DNA from 3 places in the Lutispora sp. genome. Region 3 is predicted to be linked to each of the others. Evidence: riboswitches for the same ligand, from Rfam matches in the RefSeq annotation. Region 3 holds a riboswitch; each other region holds the start of a gene.
The links. Region 3 has a riboswitch for S-adenosylmethionine ahead of metK (methionine adenosyltransferase). Riboswitches for the same ligand answer to the same signal wherever they lie in the genome.
Positions count from the first base shown of each region.

Region 1: another riboswitch for S-adenosylmethionine. It lies ahead of metF (methylenetetrahydrofolate reductase [NAD(P)H]); the one in region 3 lies ahead of metK (methionine adenosyltransferase).
Region 2: another riboswitch for S-adenosylmethionine. It lies ahead of ACESM9_RS02285 (methionine ABC transporter ATP-binding protein); the one in region 3 lies ahead of metK (methionine adenosyltransferase).

Region 1 covers NZ_JAWLCK010000056.1:3,470-11,104, reverse strand. The annotation lists gene ACESM9_RS09235 (ATP-binding protein) at 1-1,069, opposite strand, end outside; gene ACESM9_RS09230 (response regulator) at 1,066-1,752, opposite strand; gene ACESM9_RS09225 (hypothetical protein) at 2,100-2,771, shown strand; gene ACESM9_RS09220 (homocysteine S-methyltransferase family protein) at 3,115-5,499, opposite strand; gene ACESM9_RS09215 (vitamin B12 dependent-methionine synthase activation domain-containing protein) at 5,483-6,154, opposite strand; SAM riboswitch class I at 6,276-6,391, shown strand; gene metF (methylenetetrahydrofolate reductase [NAD(P)H]) at 6,549-7,442, shown strand; gene ACESM9_RS09205 ((2Fe-2S) ferredoxin domain-containing protein) at 7,553-7,635, opposite strand, start outside.
Region 2 covers NZ_JAWLCK010000006.1:49,016-56,650, forward strand. The annotation lists gene gyrB (DNA topoisomerase (ATP-hydrolyzing) subunit B) at 1-133, shown strand, start outside; gene ACESM9_RS02265 (HutP family protein) at 240-656, shown strand; gene ACESM9_RS02270 (ABC transporter substrate-binding protein) at 876-1,910, shown strand; gene ACESM9_RS02275 (ABC transporter permease) at 1,907-2,794, shown strand; gene ACESM9_RS02280 (ABC transporter ATP-binding protein) at 2,769-3,563, shown strand; SAM riboswitch class I at 3,629-3,735, shown strand; SAM riboswitch class I at 3,796-3,902, shown strand; gene ACESM9_RS02285 (methionine ABC transporter ATP-binding protein) at 3,976-4,998, shown strand; gene ACESM9_RS02290 (methionine ABC transporter permease) at 4,982-5,650, shown strand; gene ACESM9_RS02295 (MetQ/NlpA family ABC transporter substrate-binding protein) at 5,771-6,607, shown strand; gene gyrA (DNA gyrase subunit A) at 6,840-7,635, shown strand, end outside.
Region 3 covers NZ_JAWLCK010000157.1:234-4,869, reverse strand. The annotation lists partial or broken gene yyaC (spore protease YyaC) at 1-127, opposite strand, end outside; tRNA gene ACESM9_RS14230 (tRNA-Pro) at 326-401, shown strand; gene ACESM9_RS14225 (ABC transporter ATP-binding protein) at 702-1,436, shown strand; gene ACESM9_RS14220 (putative ABC transporter permease subunit) at 1,420-3,054, shown strand; tRNA gene ACESM9_RS14215 (tRNA-Tyr) at 3,140-3,224, shown strand; SAM riboswitch class I at 3,420-3,517, shown strand; gene metK (methionine adenosyltransferase) at 3,626-4,636, shown strand, end outside.

The sequences.
Region 1 (7,635 bases), on a different contig from region 3:
CAATGGTGGAATCATCATAGAATTTCAGCATCACATCTATATTCTTCTTTGTTATATCCTTTTCAAAATTTATAAGCTTTCTTCTCAGCATTTCATTAAGTTCAAAGTTGGTTTTATTGACTTCCACCTTTCCCTGCTGAATATTATTGAGTTCTAAAAGCTCATTGGTCATTTTAATAAGCCTTTGACATTCCTCCATAACTATATTGAGATAATGTCCTTGCATCTCAGGGGGTATAGTTCCGTCCATTATTCCTCCTACAAAACCCTTTATAGAAGTCATGGGGGATCTTAAATCGTGGGAAATGTTGGCTATAAAGTTGCGTCTGTTCTCCTCAATCTTTTCCAGGGACTCTGCCATATCGTTAAAGCTTTTCGCCAATTCTTCTATTTCATCCCCGGTCTTTATCTTCAGCCTTTTTTGAAATTCTCCTCCTGATATGATCTTAGCAGCTTTGCTTATCTCGCTTAAAGGCACGGATATCCGCTTTATCTGGAAGTATAAGATACTATATGCCAAAAGCCCTGAAAAAGTAATTGCAAGTACGGTTATGCTGTAAATATCCCTTATGGATTTTTGAATGCCCGGCATGGAGGCATGGACCAAAACCCCGCCCTCAAATTCATCATTGTAGAATATGGGATAACCTACCGTCAGCACTGGCTCTTTGAATTTGCCTCCAAAATTTCCTGTCTCTATTATATTTCTTCCTCTGTACAGTATGCCTAATGCTCCCGCATCTACTTTCTGACCAAGGTACTTCTCTTCCTTGGAACCGGATACTCCAAAAATCGTACCCTCTCTATCTATTATCCATATTCTCGCATCCAGGAATTTATCGAGAATCCTCAAATCCTCATTTAATGTCTGCCTATCCAACCTGCCTGCATACAATCCTATTGCAATTTCCTGAGTGATTTTCTGACCATATTCCAACAGCAAATCTTTTTTACTGTCTATGAAATATTGGGAAAAAAGCTTCATAAGCACCAAAGCCAATATGCCAAACCCTAATATTATAGTGATGCCATATGTGATAAAAAGCCTCTTAAATATGCTTTTCTTCATCGCTTCACCTCAAATTTATAGCCTACACCCCATACGGTTTTGATTTCCCATCTTCCCATATCGTCATGAAGCTTCTCTCTCAACCTCTTTATGTGGACATCCACAGTCCTTGAGTCTCCTATATAGTCATAATCCCATACCTTTTCCAAAAGCTGCTCTCTGGTAAAAACCTGATTTGGTCTGGAAGCAAGGAAGTATAAAAGCTCCATCTCTTTAGGAGGTAATTCCATTCTATTTCCCTGGAATGTGACAGTATAGTCGTTTTTGTCTATGCTTAGGCCAGGAAATACCAGCTTTTCATCCTTTATCATACCATTGTTCTGAGTCCTTCTCAGCACAGCCTTAACTCTTGCCAAAAGCTCCTTAGGGTCAAAAGGCTTCACCATATAGTCATCAGCCCCCAGCTCAAGGCCCAGTACCTTATCTATTACTTCGCCTCGTGCTGTAAGCATTATGATGGGTATATTCCCTGTTTTCCTTATCTGCTTGCATACCTCATACCCATCCATATTTGGCATCATTATATCCAGAATCACCAGATCCGGAGTCCATTGGTAGAATGTATCCAATGCTTTTTTGCCGTCATATGCAATTTTCACACAAAACATTTCCTTCTCAAGATAGATCCTGATAAGTTCTGCTATATTCTGGTCATCGTCAACTACAAGTATCTTATATTTCATTTCTCCACACCTTCTCAGTTTTAATTCTTAGATAATGGCCACTGATGAGTCTGGAACATTACACAGCTTAAAATAGCTGGTCCAGCTCATGAATAATATGTTTCAAACACCATCTTAGCAAAGAGTGCGCTAACCTTAACAGAATGATACAGCAAATTATTTAAATAATCAATAAAGCCTCAGAAAGAAAAATAAGAAGCTATAAAAAGATTGAAAAACCAGGCTTGTCTATTTCACCTATTATAAATTCATATGATTCAAAATAAACCATAGGGAAATTTGATTTATGATTTTATGTCAAATTATAATGTAAAAATAAACTTTCTTTTTAGAATTGAGGTTAAAACATGACTAAGATTTATGTTGAATTCGATAATAATATTCCCAGATATGCATGTACAAGCTGTGGCTCCTGTGATAGTTTAATAGGCAAAAGCCTTTGCAAAGTAAAAAACAGAGGATGCTGCTGGTACTTCCCCAAATTCACTCTGATAGATATTCAAAGAATGTCTAAAACAACGGATGGTCTGAAAGCTCTCAATAGGATTATAAACAATCCTGGTACTCAAATCTATAATTACTATATTCATGCTAAAGGATTTTTTGATGAAGCTGAATATAAAAGGTATATGGAAAGCGATATGCTGCCGGTGGGAGATTATTTAGAAGACCACACCATATTTTTCAGAGGCTGTCCCTTCGTAAAACCAGGTAAAGGCTGCACCTTGCCTCCGAGATATAGAACCTTCGTATGCAACTTTTTCATATGCAAGGAAATATCTGAAATGGCGAAATCTCATGAATTATTTCATAGATATGAAGAAGAAAGGCTTAGATATTCAAGATGGCTTGACTGGGAGAACGAGAACTTAAGGCATATTCTTTCCCAGGAAAACCTTACACTCCAGAGCAATTTTACAGAGGTTATCAAAGAACTTCAGGAATTGGAGTTATCTCAATATGAGTTTCCTTGTCTTGAACCCATAGTTCTGGATGATTCATGGTACAGGGGTGCATAAAGAAAGCAAAAAGTTGGCTGGGTCTTATGACATAAAATCCAGCCAACTTATAAAACAGACTCTAATTCAACACTTATGCCTGAATCAACCAAATCTAGTTTACCTCATTCCTTTTTCAAACAAACAATCATTTAACTAACCTGACAAACCCTAAACCAATTTACACTTACTACCCAACTTGTTCTAAGCATAATAAGCTAACTTACCAACTAACCAAAAAACTCGAAATCTGACAAATTTTAATGTTGGTTGAATTAGAGTCTGCAGGAAAGATGTTCTCCATCTTTCTTACTTATAGTATATCACATTGACAGCAAAAAATATACATAAATTTTCAGAAAATTTAATTATTCTTACTTCCTTTTAAAACCATTTCTGCAACCTTTACTGAATCTCTGGCATCCTTTACATAAAAGTCTGCCCCTATCATATTTGCGTAGTTTTCATTAAGCACGGCTCCCCCTGCCATTACCACACAATCAGGGCAGTGAAGCCTCAGAGCTTTTATGGTTTCTTCCATGCTTTGTACAGTTGTTGTCATCAAAGCACTTAACCCTACTAAAGGAGCTTTTACTTCCTTAACCTTCTCAATAATCTTCTCCTTCGCTACATCTTTGCCTAGATCATAAACTCTAAAACCATAGTTTTCTAAGAGTATCTTTGCAATGTTTTTGCCTATATCATGGATGTCTCCCTTGACAGTTGCTATCACAATATTTCCTTTGTTTATAGCTTTATCTTGAGAAGAGTTTTCCATCATATCTTCTTTTATGACTTCAAATGCATTTTTCACCGTTTCAGCAGACAATATAAGCTGAGGAAGAAATATTTCTCCCTTTTCGTATTTTTCTCCCACTGTATCGAGAGCAGGTATAAGGTAATTGTCCACTATCTCCAAGCCTCTAAATTCTTTAAGAAGCTCCTTCACTACCTCTTTTACCTCTTCTTTCATTCCATCTATTATAATTTTCTTTAAATCCTTACTGCTTCTATTAACATTGCTTTGAGGTTTAGTTTTTATATCTGTATATGCATTTATATAGTCCTTGCTGTCCCTATCATGATTCCACAAAACATTAAAAGCTCTCACAGTATCCCTCATATCAGCCTCCATAGGATTCATGATAGGCGCATCTAGACCTGCAGAGAGGGCTGCAGCCAGAAATGTTCTGTTTAGTATGCCTCTTGCCGGCAATCCGAAGGATACATTGCTGACTCCAAGGGTGGTCATCACTCCCAGTTTTTCCTTGACTAGTCTTACTGCCTTTATAGTTTCCTTTACTTCTCTTTGCTGAGCCGAAGCTGTAAGAACAAGGCAGTCCACTATTATGTCTTCTTTTGGTATGCCATATTCACTGGCTTTTTTTATTATCTTTTCTGCAATTTTCAACCTGTCTTCCGCTGTTTCAGGTATTCCCTTCTCGTCTAGTGTAAGAGCCACCATCAGGCAGCCATATTTTTTTACAATGGGCAAAATGCTTTCCATAGCCTTGTCTTCCCCATTGACTGAATTAATTATTGGTCTTCCGTTGCAAACCCTTACTCCCGCTTCAATAACCTCCGGTCTTACACTATCTATCTGTAATGGAAGGTTTACTATTCCTTGTATTTCCTTTACCACTTTTACCATTACAGCTTTTTCATCTATTTCTGGAAGCCCTACATTAACATCAAGCATATGGGCTCCATTGTCTTTCTGGTCCACCGCTTCTCTCAATATATAGTCCATATCACCTTCTATTAAGGCTTGCTTTAATCTTTTCTTGCCTGTGGGATTTATACGTTCTCCGATTATCTTTACTTCTCCACCTAAGACTACGGTACATGTAGAAGAGCTGGCTGCCGTAATCCTTTTGATCTCATTTTTAGCAGGCTTCAAGCCTGCCAAGGCACTCTTTAATGCTTTTATATGCTCCGGTGTAGTACCACAGCATCCTCCCAATAATCTTACTCCTGATTCAGCCATTTGTCTGCCATAGGCTGCGAACTTCTCTGGATTTATTTCGAATACTGTTTCATTTCCCACCATTTTAGGCAACCCTGCATTGGGCTGAACTATCACAGGTATCCTTGAATATTTGAGAACTTCATAGACTAAAGGCATCATCTCCTTCGGTCCCAGTGAACAATTAATACCTAAAGCTGCTATTCCAAGATTCTGTAGTATATTTACCATGGTCAGAGGATCTGTGCCCGTCAGAGTTCTTCCATCCTCTTGAAATGTCATAGTACATATTATTGGAAGACTGGAGTTTTCTCTAGCTGCAAGTATAGCCGCTCTGACTTCATATATATCTGACATAGTTTCAATTATAATTAAGTCTGCTCCTGCTGAGGCTCCCACTGTAATTTGCTCCTTAAAAGCTTCATAGGCAGCTTCAAAGCTCAAGCTGCCATAGGGCTCCATAAGCTGCCCCAAAGGTCCAATATCCAAAGCCACCAGCTTATCTTTGGCTGCTTTTCTGGCTATTTCCACTGCACTTCCTATAACATCCTCCAAAGGCAGATCTTTATCATTTAACTTATACCTATTGGCACCAAATGTATTGGTTGTTATCACATCAGCTCCTGCGCCTATGTAAGCTTTATGTATCTTTTCAATAACTTCCGGTTTCTCAATATTGTACCTTTCAGAGAGTTCTCCTGCTTTCATTCCATAAGCCTGTAGCATAGTCCCCATGGCACCGTCAAATACTAAAAATTTGCTAAAATCAACATTCCAACTCATTTGCATCTCCACACTTTCTATACATACAATTTTTTTCTTTGCATCTGCTGCATTTATCTACTACAACATTTTCTTCCCCTCTATGAAGCCCTATTAAAGCAGTCACCGACTTTCTTGGAATCATTATATAATTTTTGTTTACCGTAAGCCCAATCCTTATATGAGCTTTAAGCACTTCAATAATAGCCTTTTGATGAGTTATGGACAAATCCCCGTACCCTGGGCTATATCTATCGGTTATATTGTATCCTGCCTTTTGTGCCATCTCCTTTATCTCTTCCTGTACCTCATCACAGACAGCCTCTATTGCAGCAGTGGCACATGCGTCCATCACTATGCCCTTGGTAAGGTTTAGCCTGGAATAATATCCAATCCTCTTATCAACTTCAATGCCCAATGTGGCTGCCATAAGAGCACATCTATCCGAATTCTGCAGATGGTCTCTCAGATACCTGCTTTCAAAAATCAGGTTCGTATCCTTGAGAATAACTTTGTCACCTTGTTTTTCTATATCATATATATTATAAACAAAGCTTTTCTTCATCACTTCTCTTATTTCAGCGATACATTCATATATTAGATTTTCCATGGCTTCATCAATGCTTTGATTCTTGTAGCCAAGATATCTCAAAACTTCCATCCTGTCAATATTCACTGTAATCCCTCCGATTTAGAATATATTACACATAAATATACATAAAATCAATAATATTTTATTTTTCCTTGACAATTGCTTTTCTTTAGCTTAAAATTCTCTGTATACAAAACTTAATAATTACTTATCCAGAGAGGTGGAGGGACTGGCCCTATGAAGCCCGACAACCGGCATTCCCATTCGAATGCAGCGGTGTCAATTCCTGCAGGATTATGTGTTTATCCTGAGAGATAAGAGTGACATGTGCACAAAAGCATATGATGCTTTATAGCTTTGTAAGGTTGCTTTCTTATCCGAAAGTGGCCTTTTTTAATTAACCCCAATAAATGAATATCGTAAGCCATTGGCTTAGCTAATGATATAAAACTAACCAATCTATGAGAGGAGAACAAAAATGAAAATTAGAGACCTATTTATCAATAAGCCAGTAATATCTTTAGAAATATTTCCACCAAAACCCGAAACACCAATTGACACGATTTTCGATACAATAGACGCTCTATCTGACTTGAAACCTGATTTTATAAGTGTCACTTATGGGGCAGCAGGAGGCAGCAAGCACTATACAGTACAGATTGCAGATATTATAAAAAATAAATACGGCATAGAAGCATTAGCCCATCTTACCTGCATAAATTCTACAAAAAAAGAAGTAGAGGATATTTTGCAACAGCTTAAAAAGTCTAATATAGAGAATGTACTGGCTCTTAGAGGCGACAGACCACAGGATGAAAGCTATATTGCCCCAGAGGATAACGATTATAAATATGCATCGGATCTTATTGCTCATATAAAAAGTTTAGGAGATTTCTGCATAGGTGCCGCATGTTACCCGGAAGTCCATATTGAAGCAGAAAGTTGTATAGCTGATCTTCGCAGCTTGAAAAGGAAGGTTGAATTGGGTGCTGATTTCCTCATAACTCAGCTGTTTTTGGACAATAATTTCTATTTTGATTTCATTGAAAAAATAGGGATAATGGATATATCTATTCCTGTATCAGTAGGGATAATGCCGGTGATAAATAAAAAGCAAATAGAACGCATAACCAGTCTCTGCGGAGCAAGTATTCCTACAAAGTTCAGGCGTATCCTGGATAGATATGAAAACAACCCGGAAGCTTTAAAGGAAGCCGGTATTGCCTATGCAACGGAGCAAATAATAGATCTGCTTTCATCAGGTGTGGATGGAATCCATTTGTATACCATGAATAAGCCTGAAGTGGCTAGAAAAATTATAAAGCAAATATCCAGCATCAGAAGCCACTTTGAGAACCTTAATCATGCTTAAAAATCTTCATTCCCGGAAACTGTATTCCTATATAAATCGAGCCGAATTATTTACAATAATTCGGCTCTCGTTTAGGAAAGGGTTAATGGAACAAGCTGGCTTAATTAAATTTATATAAAAGGTATAACCTTGTTTTTGAAAAACTCTCTCGCAGTTTCGGGTACAACATTGTATTTATCACCGTCAATTGAAA
Region 2 (7,635 bases), on a different contig from region 3:
TATGCTTCAGGTATCTTTGGAGGATGCAGTAGCGGCAGATGAAATATTCACTATTCTTATGGGAGATAAAGTAGAACCAAGGCGAGAATTTATCGAAGAAAATGCAAAGTATGTAAGGAATTTAGATATATGATTTTAAAGGTTTCTGTGCCTTTCAGAAACCTTTTTTTCTTTATTTTCCAAGCAAAATATTATAAACTAAGATATAAATATATTTGAAAGCAAATGGAGGTAATATCATGCCATATGATAGTTCTGATGTTGCTAAGGCTGCTATAAATCTGGCCATATCTTCAAGGACTTCAGAGGAAACCATAATAAAGGAACTTAGAACCAGGAATATAATCGGTGCTGCAGTGGATATAGGCGGAGATTTTAACTCTTCGATTCCCAAAATAATTGAAAGGGCTGTTGTAGCTGCAAAAAGAAGCGGAATCATAAAGGAATGTCATGTACATGAAGGTGCTGTTGCAGGTGCAACGAGAGAAGCGCTTGTGCAAATTAGTATGAAAGCAAGCGGTTATAGTATAGGTGGAAAAATTGGCATAGCCAGATCAGGCGAACACCTAAGCATATGCATATTTATGAGTTTAGGATTGCTGTACTTAAACGATGTGGTTATCGGGTTAGCTCATAGAGCCGTACCAGAACTTTAGAAAATTTTATAAAGATAAGGTATTGACAACTGTAAAGAATTCTTATAAAATCATATTCATATTTATTTATATTAAGAGATCATGTACAATATGGTTACTTGTTAGTTTGTAGTTTAGTAGAATGGTAGTTTACAGTATATTTTGTCAAAAGACTGATCTATCAGGGTCAGTTTTTTTATACAATACAATATTTCAAACATAAAAATGGAGGATGGTAGTATGGTAGTAAAACAAAAATCTTCAGTTCTTTTTGTGGTTCTTTTATTAATCATTTCATTGTTATCCGGCTGCAGCAATAATGCAGCAACGGTAAATAATCAAGATTCAGAATCCACAATTAAATCAAACAAACCCATAGAAATAGGAATAACCCAAATAGTTGAACATCCGGCTTTGGATTCAGCAAGACAAGGCTTTATTGATGCATTGGCTTCAAAAGGCTATAGAGATGGTGAAAACCTTAAAATAGATTTCCAAAATGCCCAGGGTGATATTCCTACAGCTCAGACTATTGCACAAAATTTCGCAAGCAGCAAGAAAGACATGATATTTGCTGTTGCCACACCTTCAGCTCAGGCAGCATTCAATGCTACAAAGGATATACCAATACTCATAACGGCTGTAACTGATCCAGAGGACGCAGGTTTAGTTAAATCAATGGAAAAACCAGAAACAAATGTAACGGGTACAAGCGATGCAGCACCTATGGAAAGACAGATGGAACTATTAAAGAATTTAATACCCCATGCAAAGAAAGTAGGAATTTTATATAATACCAGCGAAAGAAATTCGGAAATACAAGTAGAGATGGCAAAGGAGCTTTCCGATTCCTTTGATATTGAGATAATAGCCAGTGGCGTTACAAGCACCAATGAAGTACCTCAGGCTCTTGATTCTTTAATGAATAAGATTGATGTGCTTTATGTTCCTACAGACAATCTTATAGCTTCGGCTATAGCAATAATATCTGAAAAATGTATAGAAAATAACATACCTATAATTGGCTCTGAAAAAGGCCATGTAGAAGGGGGAGCCCTTGCAACAGAAGGAATAGATTACTACAAATTGGGTTTCCAAACAGGAATTATGGCTGTTGAAGTATTGGAGGGAGCCAGCACAAAAGATATGCCTATAGAGACTTTGAAAGATACAACCCTTACCATAAACATGGATACAGCAGAAAAGCTTAATATAGAAATATCAAAAGAAATGTTGGAGAGGGCTGAAATAGTAAAAGGCGGTGAAGTACAGTGATTGGAGGAGTATTAGAGCAAGGCTTCATATTTTCTATAATGGCCCTTGGAGTCTATATAACATATAAGATATTGAATTTTCCTGATATGTCTGTGGATGGCACCTTTCCATTAGGTGCCTCCGTAACTGCAATGCTGCTTATAAAAGGAGCAGACCCAGTATTTGCATGTATTATTTCAATTATTGCAGGAATGGCAGCAGGTTTAGTAACCGGTATACTCCATGTAAAGTTCAAAATAACAAATCTGTTATCAGGGATATTGGTAATGCTAGGTTTATATTCAATTAATCTAAGAATAATGGGTAAATCAAACACACCCTTTTTTACTGAAAAGACAATCTTTTCGGCGAATGCTCCATCAATAGTGGTTATAATCTCCTTGGCTTTGGTTGTTAAAGTATTGTTGGATATTATGTTCAGGACAAAATTCGGGTTCATATTAAAAGCCACAGGGGATAATCCCAATATGGTTACTACATTAGGCGTGGATATCGGTATGATTAAAATTATAGGAATAATGATTGCAAACGGTATAGTAGCTCTGTCCGGTTCTGTAATGGCTCAATATCAGCGCTTTTCTGATGTGGGCATGGGAACAGGTGTAATGGTTATGGGTTTGGCATCAATAATAATGGGAGAATCTGTATTGAAAGCGCTTCCAATCAGGTTTAGTACCTCCTGTGCACTGTTAGGCTCTTTATTCTACAAAGGAAGTATAGCAGCCGCTCTCAGGGCAGGTTTGCCGGCTACAGACCTGAGGCTTATCACATCTGTTATAGTTATAGCTGCTCTTGTAATATATAACGGAGGATTGAAAATGAAATTGAAGGGGAGTTTTAACTTAGGGGGTGTGAAAACTGTTACGAATTCAAAATCTGTATAAAACATTTAATAAGGATACAGTAAATGAAAATAAGCTGTTCCAAGGATTATCCCTCAATGTAAAAAAAGGAGATTTTATTACTGTAATAGGGAGCAATGGGGCTGGAAAATCAACACTTTTGAATATTATATCAGGAACCATACCCTGTGATGAAGGTTCCATATTCCTTAATGAAAAGGATATATCAAATATTCCTGAGCATAAAATAAGCAAGTTAGTGGGAAGGGTATTTCAGGACCCTAAAATGGCAACTTCTCCTTCAATGACTGTATTGGAAAATATGTCTATGGCATTGAATAAAAATAAATTATTTGGTTTTTCCTGGGGCATAGAAAGGAAAAAAATTAATGAAATAAAGAATTCACTTTCAAAGTTATCATTAGGCTTAGAAAATAAATTAGAAGTAAAGGTGGGACTTTTATCAGGAGGTCAAAGGCAGGCTATGGCCCTCCTTATGGCTACAATCTCAAATCCCTGTCTTTTATTATTGGATGAGCATATGGCAGCCTTAGATCCCAATACTTCTGAAATAATAGCCCAACTTACAGATAAAATTGTAACTGACAGCAAAATAACTACTTTAATGGTTACCCATAATCTTAAACAGGCTATAAGCATGGGAAACAGATTGATAATGATGCATAGAGGAAGGATTATTTTAGACATCGAGGGAGAAGAAAAGAAATCTTTGACACCAGAAAGGCTCATGGTACTATTTAGTGATAAAGAAAAGTCAGATATGTTGAGTGACCGGTTGATGTTGGCGTAAATAGGATAAAAAAGTAATTGACAAAACTGTGGTATGATGCTATACTACTTTTCAAATGAATATTTATTCTATCCAGAGAGGTGGAGGGACTGGCCCAATGAAACCCGACAACCGGCATTCTCATTCGAATGCAGCGGTGTCAATTCCAGCAGCATAAGCTGAAAGATAGAAAGGAAATTATTCTCTTCTGTTTTTCAGGAGAGTTTTTGTTTTTTAGAAATAGAATATCATGCTCTTATCCAGAGAGGTGGAGGGACTGGCCCAATGAAACCCGACAACCGGCATTCTCATTCGAATGCAGCGGTGTCAATTCCAGCAGCATAAGCTGAAAGATAAGAGAGGCGTTATCCCTCTTTTATCGTTGAGGGATTTTTTATTTTTAAAAAAAGCAGCAGCAAGAGGGGGCGTTAGAATGATCAGCATAGAAGGTTTATATAAAACATTTTTAGATACTGAAGGCGGTATAGAAGCATTAAAGGATATTAACCTTAAAATTGAAAAGGGAGATATTTTTGGCATAATAGGTCTGAGCGGAGCTGGAAAATCAACCCTTATCAGATGTATAAACAGACTGGAAGAACCTACAAAGGGGAGTATTATCATTGATGGTAAGGATGTAGTTAATCTAGACAAGAACCAACTTAGGGATATGAGAAGGAACATAGGCATGATATTTCAGCATTTTAATCTATTGAGCAGGAAAAATTGTAAGGAAAACATAGCTTTCCCATTAAAAATTATGAAATACGATAAAGAGCAAATTGAGAAAAGAGTTGATGAACTTCTGGACATTGTAGAGCTAAAGGATAAAAAATTGGCTTATCCAAGTCAATTAAGCGGTGGGCAAAAGCAAAGAGTAGCCATAGCAAGAGCATTGGCTACCAAGCCAAAAATACTCCTCTGTGATGAAGCTACATCTGCTCTTGATCCAAATACCACAGCTTCAATACTTAAGTTATTAAAAAACATAAATAAAACCTTAGGAATTACAATTGTCCTAATAACCCATCAGATGGAGGTCATCAAGGAAATATGCAATAAAGTTGCTGTAATATCTAATGGAAGCATAGTAGAACAGGGTAACACCTACAATGTATTTTCTAAGCCTTCTCATGAAATAACGAAGAGCTTTCTAAAAGATGTAACACTAAACATAGATAAAGATTCTTTAGATGATCCTGAAAATACTAAATTAGTGAGAATTACATTCTTCGATCACAAGGCAAAGGAGCCTTTGATATACAAGATTATCAAAAATTTTGATGTGGAAGCAAATATATTGTCTGGAAAGATGAGCAGCATACAGGGAAGGACCTATGGAAATCTGGTTGTTGGACTGAGAGGATCCAATGGAAATGTAAAGGATGCCATAGATTATTTGAAAGATGAAGGATTAGTAGTGGAGGGATTGAAACATAATGGAAGCTCTAATTGAATCAATAAAAAAAGTTGTACTCTTAATGCCGGTACCTTTATTTGAAACCTTCTATATGGTATTTGCATCCACATTGTTTTCTGTAATATTTGGAATGCCTTTAGGCATCATCACAGCAATATCTGAGAAGGGTAATATTTGGGAGAAGAAGAATTTAAACAGAATTCTAAATAGCGTAATAAATATAACAAGATCTTTTCCCTTCATAATACTGATGATTGCCGTATTTCCTCTGACAAAGCTGATAGTAGGAAAAAGAATAGGTACCACAGCGGCTATAGTGCCGTTGACTATAGCCGCAATACCTTTCGTTGCCAGGCTTGTTGAAACTGCAATAAAGGAGATAAACCCGGGCATCATAGAAGCTGCTCTATCTATGGGAGCTGATGTAAAACAGATTGTGTTCAGGGTTATGATACCTGAAGCTTTACCTTCCATAGCCTCGGGAATAATACTGACTATAATAAACCTTATTGGCTATTCTGCCATGGCGGGAGCTATCGGAGGCGGAGGATTGGGAAATCTGGCAATAAGATATGGTTATCAGGGATTTCAGGAAGATGTAATGATAGGGACAGTAATCGTTCTGATTTTAATGGTTCAAATAATTCAGGATATAGGAACAAGGATATACAGAAAACTTCTAAAATAGATTTAATAATAATATCAACTCAAAAATAATTATCGATAATTAAAATATACTTAATTCTAATTCAACCTGGCCAGTTGAATAAGAAAATCAAAACAATGAAAAATGAAAGGATGTTAAAAATTGAAAAAGATATTATCACTAGTTATAGCAATAGCTTTATTTAGTACATTATTAATCGGCTGTTCAACAGAACAACCAGCACCTGCACCAGGAACTGCAACAGGAGAAGAAAAAGGAGAAAAAGTCTTGAAAGTGGGGGCAACGCCTGTACCTCATGCAGAGATACTTGAAGTTGTTAAGCCTTTACTGGAAGAAAAGGGTATAAAACTTGAAGTGGTTGTATTTGATGATTATGTTCAGCCAAACACTGCATTGGCAGATAAAGAAATAGATGCAAACTTCTTTCAGCATCAGCCTTATTTAGATAATTTCAATGCAGAAAGAGATTTGAATCTTGTGTCTTTAGCTAAAGTGCATGTAGAGCCATTGGGACTTTATTCTAAGACTATAAAAAATATAGATGAATTAAAAGATGGCAGTACTATAGCAATCCCTAACGATGCCACAAACAATGCAAGAGCTTTGCTGCTCCTCCAGGCTAATGGAGTTATCAAACTAAAGGACGGAGGAACTATTACATCCACAGAGCTAGATGTGGTGGAAAATCCCCAAAATATTAAATTTGAAGCCATTGAAGCGGCACAATTACCCAGAGTCTTGGAAGATGTGGATGCAGCAGTAATAAATACAAACTTTGCTATACCTGCTGGCCTGAACCCTCTTAAAGATGCTCTTATAATAGAAGATGGAAACTCTCCTTATGCCAACATACTGGTTATTAGACAAGGAGAGGAAAGCAGAGAAGATTTGAAAGAGTTGGCAAATGTGTTGAACAGCAATGAAGTAAAAGAATTCATCGAAGAAAAATATGAAGGTGCTATAATTCCTGCATTTTAATCAATAAAGGACAAAATTTCAAATTTGAAGTATAATATATAGGTGGCCAATAATAATATAGATGGCTGCCTATATTGTTGTCTGAACCAATTTTAATACAAAATATAAGGGTAATAATATTTAAAATACTCGATAATAATCTTGATTGGACAAAAATCTTTCATAGAATTATAATTATAGTATTATGGTCAAAAATCAATTAATTGTAATATAACTGAAGGAGGTGTATATTTTGGAAAATACAGAGGGAAATGTATTACAGATTAATATAGAAGATGAGATGAAGAATTCCTTTATTGATTATGCCATGAGCGTTATTGTACAAAGAGCTCTTCCAGATGTGAGAGATGGTCTTAAGCCTGTACACAGGAGAATACTGTATGCCATGCACTCTATGGGTTTTACTCCTGATAAGCCTCACAGAAAATCAGCAACTACTGTCGGTGAAGTTTTAGGTAAATATCATCCCCATGGTGATGCTGCTGTATATGATACCATGGTAAGAATGGCACAAGATTTTTCATATAGATATACTCTTATTGATGGCCACGGAAACTTTGGTTCCATAGATGGAGATAGCGCTGCGGCAATGCGTTATACAGAAGCCAGGATGTCCAAAATATCTATGGAGTTGCTGAGGGATATCAATAAAGAAACTGTTGATTTTGTTCCAAACTATGATGAAAGCTTAAAGGAACCTTCTGTGCTCCCTTCTAAATTTCCAAATTTATTGGTCAATGGAAGCAACGGAATTGCAGTAGGTATGGCAACATCTATCCCGCCTCATAATCTAGGCGAGGTAATAGATGGGGTTATTGCTACTATAGATAATCCAGAAATAGAATTGGACCAGTTAATGAAACACATAAAAGGTCCTGACTTCCCAACAGGCGCTTTGATAATGGGTAGAGATGGAATCAAAAAGGCCTATGCTACCGGAAGAGGAAGGGTAATAATAAGGGCTAAAGCCGAAATCGAAAGCATGTCTGGCAATAGGCAAAGAATAGTTGTCACTGAGATTCCCTACC
Region 3 (4,636 bases):
CACCTATGTATCTATCGGTGCCTATGCAGAATACGAGACATTGACCTTTAATGTTTCTGTTGAGATAATCTGCCAATACGATGTGGGAATCTCTTTGAAAATAAAAGGTTTTTGGGCTGTCCTCCAATATAATCCCTCCTGCCGTTGATGCTTATTAACATGTATATAGGCAGGAAGGTTAATTTATACATATGATTTGAACTCTTTTTGTATTGCCAGCTTGGTATTATCTAAGCAGGATTTATAGAAAAAAAGATTTTTTATAGAAAGAATAAATTTCCTCTTGCATTCTTCTGAGATTTTGTATATAATCTAATAGTGTCGTCGGGGTGTAGCGCAGATGGTAGCGTACGTGGTTTGGGACCATGGGGCCGCAGGTTCAAGTCCTGTCACCCCGACCATTTTGAATCATAAGCACGATTTTTTAAATCGTGCTTTGTTTTTTGTTTTTTGTGTCTTTTAGTGGTTTCAAAAAAATCCCGCCGTGTTAATCCATGTTCATCACAATGACCTAAAAGGAATACCTAAGCAACTCGTAACTCGCAACACGAAACACGTAACAGGACGGAAAAGGAATCCCCTAGGCAACGCAACAAAAACTTCTTTGAATTAAGTATTTCCTTATTGATAAAATATTAAAAGAAGTATAAAATGTTATTTAGATATTTAAATAATTATCTAAATATATGGGGGTTATAAATTTGATTGAAATAACCAATGTGTCAAAAACTTTTGGGGGCAAAAATAAAGCTGTAGATAATATAAGCCTCTTAATACCTGACGGAGAAATCGTAGGCTTTCTGGGACCTAACGGAGCTGGAAAAACAACGACAATAAAAATGATTACTGGAATTTTGAGAAGTGATAGTGGCAGCATAAAAATCAACGGAATTGATATTGAGAAAGAACCTATCAAGGCAAAAAAACAATTTGGTTTTGTTCCTGATAGTCCAGATATGTTCTTAAGGCTTAAGGGAATAGAATATCTTAATTTTATGGCTGATGTTTATGAAGTTGATGAGAACGACAGAAAAATAAGAATAGACGGCCTGGCAGAAAGATTCGGAATGACGGAAGCTCTTTTTGATGAGATCCAAGGCTATTCTCACGGTATGAGACAAAAAATCGTGTTGATGGGAGCATTAATTCATGAACCCAGTGTTTGGATATTAGATGAGCCCATGACAGGCCTTGATCCTAAATCCTCTTTTATTCTCAAGGAGATGATGAAGGAGCACGCAGCCAAGAACAAAACCCTGTTCTTTTCTACCCATGTGCTGGATGTAGCAGAAAAAATATGTACCAAGGTAGCCATAATAAATAAGGGAAAAATATTATTTTATGGCTCCATGGAGGATATGAGACATCACTTTAAAGGCGATGAATCCTTGGAAAAAATGTTTCTGGAGTTGGTGGAAAATGAAAAAGATGCTTAAACTTGCAAGGGTTTTGCTTAAAACTAATTTAAAGTTTAATAAAAAAACAGCAGGTATTGGGGTAATAATTGCTTTATCCATGATGCCTCTGGCAGCCATAGAATGGCGAATGGTACGGGAAGTATACGATATAATGGCTCCTGTTGGTCAGCAAGGACTCATATTATGGCTTACAGTTTCTATGGTCAGTTTATTAACATTTTTTTTAGGTATATTTTATATAATGGGAGCTTTCTTTTATTCCAATGATATTGAACTGCTGCTCCCACTGCCTTTTAAGTCATGGCAAATACTTGGAGCCAAGTTTGCAACAGTATTGGTATATGAATATGTGACTCAACTGGTGTTTTTTCTTCCTGTGTTGATAGCCTATGGAATAAAGGATAGAGCCAATATAACCTATGTTATTATGGGGTTTGTGGCATACCTAATCTTTCCTGTAGTACCATTGGTGTTTGCTTCTCTTATAGATATTTTAGTTATTAGAAGTTTCCGGTTTGTTAAGAATAAAGATAGGATGAAAATTTTATCCGGCGTTATGGCAATGATTATCGCAATAGGATTTAACCTATTGATTCAAAACTTTACTCAGTCTATGGCAAACCCTGAAGACATGATGAGAATAATTGAGCAGGGTAATAATTCGGTATTGTCAAAAGCACAAGACATCTTTGTAGTTAATAGATTTATGACCCTGGCGCTGACAAACCACGCTGACTTCATTTATTCTGTGGGCAATATGCTAATTGCTATTGCTGGAGCGGGAATATTTTTAGGAATATTTTTATATTTAGGTGATAAACTTTATCTAAAAGGCGTGGTGGGATTGACAGAAGCTGCCTCTTCCAGAAAGACTAAAGCATCAAAAGCCAATCTTTACAAAAGGAAAAGTCATCTTATAGCTTTTTGTATTAAAGAATTAAAACTGCTTTTCAGAACACCGGTATATTTTCTAAATTGCGTTTTGATGAATTTCCTTTGGCCTGTGTTCATTTTGATACCAATATTTACAAAAGGGGGAGAGATAGAACAGTTTAGGAGCGCCGTAGCACAACTTAGCAACCCGAATGCTTTGAGATATGCTGTAGCAGGTGTGGCCAGTGCTGCAATGTTTATAAGCGGTACCAACATGATTTCTTCAACCGCCATATCCAGAGAAGGGAAAAACCTATATGTATCAAAATACTTGCCTGTTAATTATAAGGTCATCATAAATGCCAAGGTTATGTCAGGAACGATGATGGGGCTTGCAGGTATAATCATAGGTTTAGCGGTGGTTTGGATTTTGTTTTCCTTACCTGTAAATATGGTATTAATGGCTCTCATGATAAGCTTACCTTCAGCTGTTTTTATTAATTATCTAGGAATATTGCTGGATTTAAAATTTCCCAAGTTGAATTGGGATAACGAACAAAAAGCGGTTAAGCAGAATATAAATGGTGTATTGATAATGTTTATGAGCATAGCATTTGGATTTTTAAACTTTCTTCCTATATTGTTATTAAATCTGGGCTATAAAGAGATATTTATTGGGCTATTTGCTTTCTATGGCTTATTGGATATATTGATTTATAGAATTGCTGCTCATCAAGGCAGCAGATGGTTTGATGAACTGTAATAAATTCCAGTAAAAATGGTGTTGACAAAACCCATGTCTATGATGTATCATAGTCTTTGTCCGATAAAAATGGGCAATTGAATATGGGGAAATTCCCGAGTGGCCAAAGGGGGCAGACTGTAAATCTGTTGTCTCAGACTTCGGTGGTTCGAATCCACCTTTCCCCACCATTATTTTTAAAATGCTTCTAACAGGAAGCCTTTTTTATAACCCATAGGAAAGTATAATTCTACCTTAATATAAACTTTCCGTAATGGGTTTCAAGAAAGGCTTCCTTGATTGTTATTGATGTTTCCAATGGAAGCCTTTCTTATTGACATTTTTAGATACATATGCTAATATACTCTAGAATTGAATAATAAGTACCCTTATCAAGAGAGGTGGAGGGAAGGGCCCTATGAAACCCGGCAACCGGCAAAGAGCGCGGTGCCAATTCCTGCAGGTTTATCCTGAAAGATGAGGATGGATTTTCAACTTTATGAAAATGAGCTTCTTCATCGAAGAAGCTTTTTTTATGTCTTGAGAATAATAGGACTACACAAAGGAGATATTTTTATTAGGAGGAGATAGGATGATTAGAAAGTTATTTACTTCTGAATCTGTTACTGAAGGACATCCGGATAAGGTTTGCGATCAGATATCAGATGCGGTTTTAGATGCCATAATGGAAAATGACCCCATGGGCAGAGTAGCTTGCGAAGTCAGTGCAACAACAGGACTTGTTTTGGTTATGGGTGAAATAACCACCCAATGTTATGTTGATATACCGAAAATAGTTAGAGAAACAGTGGAGGAGATAGGTTATACCCGCGCTAAGTTTGGCTTTGATGCAGAAACCTGCGGTGTAATCACATCCATAAATGAGCAGTCTCCTGATATAGCCCTTGGAGTGGATAAGGCATTGGAGGCTAAAAAAGGTGAAATGACAGAAGAAGAGGTTGAAGCCATAGGTGCAGGAGATCAGGGTATGATGTTTGGTTTTGCCTGCGATGAAACTCCTGAACTCATGCCTATGCCTATATCTCTAGCTCATAAATTAGCCAGAAGACTTGCGCAGGTAAGAAAGGATGGAACACTTGATTATCTAAGGCCTGACGGCAAAACCCAGGTTACTGTTGAATATATAGATGACAAGCCGGTAAGAGTTGACACAGTGGTGGTTTCTACCCAGCATCACCCTGATGTGGATCATGACACCATCGAGAGGGATATAATAGAACATGTTATTAAGCCTATAATACCTGCAGATATGCTTGATGAGAAGACAAAATACTTTATCAATCCTACCGGGAGATTTGTAATTGGAGGACCTCATGGAGATTCAGGCTTGACAGGGAGAAAGATAATAGTAGACACCTACGGCGGCTATGCAAGACATGGCGGAGGCGCATTCTCCGGCAAGGACCCAACCAAGGTTGACAGATCCGCTTCCTATGCAGCTAGATATGTAGCTAAGAATGTGGTAGCTGCAGGCTTGGCTTCCAAATGCGAAGTTCAGATTGCATATGCTATAGGAGTAGCAAAGCCTGTATCAGTAATGATAGATACCTTTGGCACCGGTAAAATTGCTGATGATAAGATA